DNA from 2 places in the Arthrobacter sp. MMS18-M83 genome. Region 2 is predicted to be linked to the other one. Evidence: riboswitches for the same ligand, from Rfam matches in the RefSeq annotation. Region 2 holds a riboswitch; the other holds the start of a gene.
What was found. A riboswitch is a leader RNA that binds a small molecule or an ion and turns the genes downstream of it on or off. The one in region 2 is predicted to bind thiamine pyrophosphate.
Positions count from the first base shown of each region.

Region 1 (3,956 bases), 350 kb from region 2:
CTTGCCGGCCATGGGGGGGCTCCTTCGCTGACGTGGATTCCTTCGCAGGATGCCCCCTGCGTCCGGCAGAAGCCCCCTAGAGGAACTCGGCCCGACCTTCCATGGCTGAGGACGCCAGAGCGTGCTCCCGGCGCGGGATGCGGCCCGCCTGCTTCGCCAGCCTACCGGCGATGACGGCGTGTTTGAAGGCCTCGCCCATCTGCACGGGGTTCTGGGCCCGGGTCACGGCGGTGGCCAGCAGTACGGCGTCGCAGCCGAGCTCCATGGCAAGGGCGGCGTCGGACGCGGTGCCGATGCCGGCGTCGAGGACTACCGGCACTGAAGCACGGGAAACAATCAGCTCAATGTTGTGGGGATTCAGGATGCCCAAACCGGTGCCGATTGGCGCCCCCAAAGGCATCACGGCGGTAGCCCCGAGGTTTTCCAAGCGAAGCGCCAGCACAGGGTCGTCGTTGGTGTAGGCGAAGACCTTGAAGCCACGGTCGACGAGTTTTTCGGTGGCATCCACGAGTTCCACCGCATCCGGCAGGAGCGTGTGCTCGTCGGCGATGACCTCGAGCTTCACCCAATCCGTTTCCAGTGCCTCCCGGGCAAGCTCGGCTGTCATGACAGCGTCCTTTGCGGTAAAACAGCCGGCGGTGTTTGGAAGGACACGGATCCCGTGATCCACGAGCAATTGGAACAGTGAGCCTGTTTCCGTGGGCGAGTACCTGCGCATGGCAACGGTGGTGAGTTCGGTACCCGAGGCCAGCAGGGCTGCCCCCAGGCCGTCCAGGCTCGGCGCTCCGCCGGTCCCCATGATGAGGCGCGAGTTGAACTCAACGCCGTCGATCACCAAGGCGTCGGTTTGGGTGCTTGCTGTTTGAGTGCTTGCTGTGGTCATGGTTCAACCTCCCTGTACTGCGGTAACGATTTCGAGTTCGTCGCCTTCTGCGAGCGCGGTTGCAGCCCATTGGCTGCGTGGCACCACTTCGGAATTGCGCGCGACGGCGACCCCAATCTTTCGTCCGTCGGCCGCCTGGCCCTTGGCATCCAAGGCGCGTCCAGTGATGTGGGTGACGAGCGTGGTCACGGAGGCGTCGTCGCTCAGCGTGTGATCGGCGCCGTTCAATTTGATGTTCATGCGTGGTCCTTCGTAAGAGGGTCTAAGGTGGCAGGCTGCGAGCCGTTTGTCGCGACGCCCGCTTGTGCGGGTGGTTTGGAGAAGCGGTCCGGGCGGAACTTGTTCCAGCGTGGATCGCCAGTGCCGTCCATGAGTCCGACGCAGATTTTCGCGGCTGCCGGGGTCAGGAGCACTCCGTGCCGGAAGAAGCCGCTGGCCACAATGAGGCCGGGCACGATGGGGCCGTGCACTGCGCCTTCAGTTCCTTCGGGGCCGGCGCCTGTTGCCACCCTTCCCAGCAGGGGTGCGTTGTCCGGTGTCCCCGGACGGGCGCGGGCAGTGGCTTCCAGGAGTTCCAATTCTGCTACGGCCGGTACCAGCACCTGCGCGTCGCGGAGCAATTGGTATACCCCACCGGCCGACACCGAGTTCGCGGATCCACCCGAAGTCGACAAGCCGTCCTCGCGTTGCGTTGCGCCGATCACCACTGTCCCGTCCTCCCGGGGGACGATGTAGACCGGCACCCCCCGCACCATCCCGCGGACCGTTGCGGTAACCAGGGGCCGAAGGTGTTCCGGAACGCGCAGCCGCAGTATGTCGCCGTACACGGGGCGTAGCGGGAGGGACAAGCCATCCGGCAGTCCGTTCAACCGGGCAGCGTGCAGGCCGTTGGCCACCACTGTTTCCTTGGCCAGCACCCGTGTGCCTGACTCGAGCTCAGCCCCGACGACGCGCCCGTCCTCCCACAGAAGGCTCGCCGCCTTGTTGCGGACCGCAAAGCCATCCTCGGCCCCCTCAACCCAACTGGAGTCACCTGGTTGGTGGTCTCCCAGCGCGCCAACAATCGCACCCGCAAGTTTTCGCGGATCCACTTGGTGGTCCCCGGGAATGTGGAAGGCACAGGAAATCTGGGGGCTCAACAACGGCTCACGTTCGCGTGCCTCGCGCAGGGGCACAGATTCCACCACCAAACCGTTGGCCAGCTGGACGTCCCGGAGGTCGGCGAGCGCCCGGCGGTCCGCAGCGTCCGCGCCGACGGCGAGGGTCGGCGTCGTGCGGTATCCAGTACTACGTCCGGTACTTGAGCCGGACAAGTGACGTTCGAAGTCCGGCCACAAGGCCGACGATTCGAGCATGAGTTCCAGGAGGTCCTCTTCCTGGTAGTGCAGTTCGCTGACGGGCGCCAGCATGCCCGCTGCCGCAAACGTAGCGCCGCTGGCCGGCGCGGGGTCGATGAGGACCACCGAGCGGCCGGACCTGCGGGCCTCCCACGCGATCCCGAGGCCGATCACACCGCCCCCAATCACCGCCACATCGGCGTGCAGGGGTTCGTGCTGAGTGTTCATTTCGTCCATGGAGTCCTTCCCTACGCCGGTACTAGCCGGATCAGGTCAAGCGGTCGGCGCTGAAGCCCTCTCAGCCGCGCGGCGATTGTGACTGCCGCCGCGGCTCCCGCGGTACCAGCCCAGTTTAGAGGAACTACTCTGTTTCCATGACCCAGCACGATGTCCACACCACCGCCCGCCTGTACCTCTGCACCGACGCCCGCAAGCAACAGGCTGACTTTGAGCAGTTTGTCGATGCCGCATTCGAGGGCGGCGTGGACATCATCCAGCTGCGGGACAAGACCATTGAAGCGGCCGAGGAACTGGAACTCCTGGAAGTCCTGCATTCCGTGGCGCACCGTCACGGCCGTCTCTGGGCCGTTAACGACCGCGCAGATATCGCGTCCCTCTCCGGCGCTCCGGTGTTCCATATCGGCCAGAAGGACATCCCGCTGCGCTCGGCCCGGAAGCTGCTCCACGACCCCACCATCATCGGCCTTTCGACCCACACGCCCGAACAGATTGACGCTGCCATTGCCGCATCGCCTGGCCGCAGCGGCCTGGACTATTTCTGCGTCGGACCGGTGTGGGCAACCCCCACCAAGCCCGGGCGTTCCGCCGTCGGGCTCGATCTCGTGAAGTACGCTGCCGAGGCCATCAAGAAGGCAGACGCGGAGACAGTGGGCGGCGTTGTGCTCCCTTGGTTCGCAATCGGCGGCGTTGATCTCAGCAACGTTGAGGAAGTGGTGCAAGCCGGCGCCAGCCGCATCGTGGTGGTCCGGGCCATCACTGAGGCAGAGGATCCAACGGCCGCAGCCCAAGCGCTCCTTGCCGCCCTGGACGCCGCGGCGGCTTAGCAAGACTCCGGGAGATTTTGGAGTTACCCTGACTTTCGTGTCACATCAGCGGATAGCACCGAATCTCAGTGAAACGTCGAACGCGCTCGCAGAGGCGCTGGCGGCGCTTCGAACTGAGCTTGAGCTGCCTGCCGGCTATCCCATCGAAGCGCTGCGCGACGCCGAAACTGCGGTTTCCGGTCACGCGCTGCCGGCGCAGGACCTCACGGAGATTCCGTTCATCACGATCGACCCGCCATCTTCCACGGATCTCGATCAAGCTCTTTTCATTGAGCGATCGGGCAGTGGTTACAGGGTTCTCTACGCGATCTCCGACGTACCCTCCTTCGTCACTCCGGGAGGGGCGCTCGACGGCGAGACCCGTCACCGCGGGCAAACGTACTATGCCCCGGACGGGCGCATCCCGCTGCACCCCGAGATCATCAGCGAGCGTGCCGGAAGCCTGCTGGCTGGTCAGACGTGCGGCGCCTTCGTATGGGACTTCGAACTCGACGCCGAGGCGGAGTCCCGCACGGTCTCCGTACGTCGGTCCAGGGTTCGCAGCCGCGCCAAGCTCAACTACAAGGGCGTCCAAGCGGAGATCGATTCCGGAACAGCTGATCCGGTCCTGCAACTCCTTAAGGAGGTAGGGCTCAAGCGGGTGGAACTCGAACGCCGCCGAGGCGGAGCCAG
Region 1 covers NZ_CP113343.1:3,963,835-3,967,790, reverse strand. The annotation lists gene OW521_RS18790 (4a-hydroxytetrahydrobiopterin dehydratase) at 1-12, opposite strand, end outside; gene OW521_RS18785 (thiazole synthase) at 77-883, opposite strand; gene thiS (sulfur carrier protein ThiS) at 887-1,123, opposite strand; gene thiO (glycine oxidase ThiO) at 1,120-2,457, opposite strand; TPP riboswitch at 2,449-2,568, opposite strand; gene thiE (thiamine phosphate synthase) at 2,595-3,284, shown strand; gene OW521_RS18765 (RNB domain-containing ribonuclease) at 3,322-3,956, shown strand, end outside.
Region 1: it holds a riboswitch for thiamine pyrophosphate, as region 2 does, so the genes downstream of both, thiO (glycine oxidase ThiO) here and thiC (phosphomethylpyrimidine synthase ThiC) in region 2, are expected to answer to the same signal.

Region 2 (3,956 bases):
TTCGCGCATGCCGCTGTACATTTCCGCGATGGCTGCTTGGGAATCCGCTGAACCGTATTCGTCGCGGATGTCCTGGCTGATGCGCATGGAGCAGAATTTCGGCCCGCACATGGAACAGAAATGCGCCGTCTTGGCTGGTTCGGCCGGGAGCGTCTCGTCATGGAATGACTCTGCGGTAACGGGGTCCAGGGAAAGCGCGAACTGGTCGCGCCAGCGGAACTCAAAGCGGGCCTTCGACAGGGCGTCGTCGCGTTCGTGTGCGCCCGGATGTCCCTTGGCGAGGTCGGCAGCATGGGCGGCGATCTTGTACGTGATCACACCAGTCTTGACATCGTCCTTGTTTGGCAGGCCCAAGTGCTCCTTAGGCGTGACGTAGCAAAGCATGGCTGTTCCGTAGCGGGCAATCTCGGTAGCGCCGATCGCCGAGGTGATGTGGTCGTAGCCCGGGGCCACGTCGGTGACCAGGGGGCCCAAGGTGTAGAAGGGGGCACCCTTGCACAGTTCCTGCTGGCGTTCCACGTTTTCCCGCACCAAGTGGAACGGTATGTGGCCCGGCCCCTCGACCATGACCTGTACGTCAAACTCCCAGGCCCGCATAGTCAGCTCGGCCAAGGTGTCCAGCTCGGCGAACTGCGCGGCGTCGTTCGCGTCCGCCGTCGCTCCCGGGCGCAGCCCGTCGCCGAGGGAGAACGCGACGTCGTACTTCGCGAAGATTTCGCAGAGTTCGTCGAAATGGGTGTAGAGGAAGTTTTCCTCGTGGTGGGCCAGGCACCAGCCCGCCATGATGGAGCCGCCGCGGGAAACGATGCCGGTCACGCGATTGGCGGTCAGCGGAACGTAGCGCAGCAGTACGCCGGCGTGGATGGTCATGTAGTCCACGCCCTGCTCGCATTGTTCAATGACGGTGTCGCGGAAGATCTCCCAGGTGAGCTTGTTGGCTTCGCCGTTGACCTTTTCCAGGGCCTGGTAGATGGGCACGGTGCCGATCGGCACCGGGGAGTTGCGGATGATCCATTCGCGGGTGGTGTGGATGTCGTCGCCGGTGGACAGGTCCATGACCGTGTCTGCGCCCCACTGCGTGGCCCACTGCAGCTTGTCCACTTCTTCGGCGATTGAACTGGTGACGGCCGAGTTGCCGATGTTGGCGTTGATCTTCACGAGGAAGGCCTTGCCGATGATCATCGGTTCGGATTCGGGGTGGTTGATGTTGTTGGGAATGATGGCCCTGCCGGCGGCGACTTCGCTGCGGACCAGTTCAACATCGCAGTTTTCGCGAAGTGCCACGAACTGCATCTCCGGCGTGACGATGCCTTGCTTGGCATAGTGCATCTGAGTGACCGTCTTGCCTTCGACGGCGCGGCGGGGCACCGGCTGTGCGCCCTTCCACTCCGCGGAGGCGGCGCCGCGGCGCACGGCCGACTTGCCGTCGTCGAGCAGGTTCCGTTCCCGGCCGCCGTAGACCTCGGTATCGCGGCGGGCTTCGATCCATTCGCTGCGGAATGGCTCAAGGCCGACCACCGGATCGCTCCCGGGCCCTGCGGTGCGGTACACCTGGAAGGGCGCGTTGGCCTCGCCGTTCGGGGACGGTTCCAAGGCGATTTCCGTCACCGGAACCCGGATTCCCGTGTCGGCATCCTCCAGGAACGCGAGGGAATGCGATTTGAGGGACTGGGTCACTTCCTGCGCCGATCCGTTTTGGATAGGGCTCAGCTGTGTTTCTTTGGTGCTCAAAGGATTACTCACTTCCTTCGCCGGCATTACCCGGACAGGTTCAACGGTCGCAGGCTGCGTCAGCCCGATCTCAGCCCTTGCGAGGGCCCCCGTGTGGTCGTACATGAAGCTACCACAGCCGTTGGTGCCCAGGACAGATGTGACAGAGGACAGATGTGACCAGGACAGATGTGACCAGGACAGATGTGACCGAGCAGCGACGGCCGTCGGAGCTTAAGGTGGAGGCATGCCAGAAATCATCGAGTTCAGCGGCACCATCCTTACAGGGCCGAAGGATGAACGGCGCGGGCTCTGGTCCGTCGACGGCCGGCTGACCTTTGTCCGACCCCCTGCCAAGCCGGACGCCGTCCTGGACGGTTGGGTCCTTCCCGGCATGGTGGACGCCCACTGCCATGTCGGTCTGGGCAAGGGCGGGGCCGTGGATGAGGAGACCGCGCGTCTTCAGGCAACGGCGGACCGGAACGCCGGAACGCTTTTGATCCGCGACGCCGGCTCCGCAAGCGATACACGCTGGCTTCAGAACCAACCGGATATGCCGAGGATCATCCGCGCGGGCCGGCACATCGCCAAGCAGCGGCGGTATATCCGTGGGCTGGCCGAGGAAGTTGAGCCGGAGGATCTGGTGGAAGCGGTGCGCAAGCAGGCCCGGTCCGGCGATGGGTGGGTCAAGATCGTAGGAGACTGGATCGACCGGTCCACCGGGGACTTGGGTCCGTCCTTTCCGGCCACCACGGTCAAGGACGCTGTCGCAGCCGCACACGACGAGGGAGCCCGTGTGACGGCTCATTGCTTCGCTGAAGAAACCATTGACGACATGCTCGACGCCGGCATCGACTGCATCGAGCACGCTACCGGTCTGTTGCCGCACCACATTCCACGCTTGCTGGATCAGGGAGTGCCGATCGTCCCGACGCTCATCAACATTGCCACCTTCCCGGATATCGCCAGGCAGGCAGAATCGAAGTTCCCGCGCTACGCCGCCCACATGACCAGGCTCTGGGAGCCCCGGCATGAGCGGGTCCGCGAGGCGTTCGACGCCGGGGTGCGGGTGTATGCCGGGACTGACGCCGGCAGCGTCATCAAGCATGGCCGTATCGGCGAGGAAATCCTGGAGCTTCACCAGGCCGGATTGCCGGCGTGGGCTGCGCTCGATGCTGCCTGCTGGTCCGCCCGGGAATGGCTAGGCGTGGACGGCGTCAGCGAAGGTGCCAGTGCCGACGTCGTGCTGTACGGGAAGGATCCACGGGCCTTCCTGGACGTCGTGCTGAAACCGAAGGCCATCGTACTCAGGGGGCATATTTCAGGAAGCGGCAAGCATTAGGAATAAATTGAAGCTTCAAGTAATTTAGATGTATAGAGGTTGCCGAAGGGCGGCGCCACAAAAGCCGGGAGTTTCACATGACCATCACATCCAGCCAGGATCTCCTTCCTGCCGAACTCACCATGGGTACCGTCATGCTCAAGGTGGGGGACATGAAGCTCATGAGCGACTACTACCAGCGGGCCCTCGGGCTGGACGTCGTCGCCGAACAGGACGGCGGACTCTACTTCGGCAGGCTCGGAAAGCCGCTGGTGCACTTGGCCCCGGCCTCCGGACTCCGGATCCCGGGCCGCGGAGAAGCTGGACTCTTCCACACAGCTTTGCTCTTCGAGGACCAGTCCTCGCTTGCCGCCACCGTTGCCTCCGCCGCGCAGTACGAGCCCCACGCATTCGTCGGCAGTGCCGACCACCTGGTCAGTGAGGCCTTCTACTTCACCGATCCCGAGGGCAACGGCATCGAGCTCTACTATGACAAGCCCCGCGAAGGGTGGGAATGGAACGGCAGTTCGGTTGTCATGGACAGCCTGCCCCTCCCGCCGCAGCGCTACCTCCAGCAGTACCTTAGCGAAGCAGCGGTGACCGGCCAGCATGAGGCAGGCGCCGGCGTCGGGCACGTCCACCTCCAAGTGGGCGACGTGCAGACCGCCCACGATTTCTACGTCGACACCTTGGGCTTCGAGAAGACCGCCGGCTGGCACGGACAGGCGTTGTTCGTCTCCGCAGGCGGCTACCACCACCACATGGCGATGAATGTCTGGAACAGCCGTGGCGCGGGCCCCCGCAAGGACACGCTGGGTCTCGGCGAGGTCGTGATCGAAGTGCCGTCAGGGGACGACGTCGGCGCGCTTGCCGACCGCCTCAAGGTTGCCGGTATTGCGGCCCACCACACGGGGTTGGAGTTGCG
Region 2 covers NZ_CP113343.1:4,313,625-4,317,580, forward strand. The annotation lists gene thiC (phosphomethylpyrimidine synthase ThiC) at 1-1,731, opposite strand, end outside; TPP riboswitch at 1,727-1,834, opposite strand; gene OW521_RS20350 (amidohydrolase family protein) at 1,958-3,052, shown strand; gene OW521_RS20355 (VOC family protein) at 3,130-3,956, shown strand, end outside.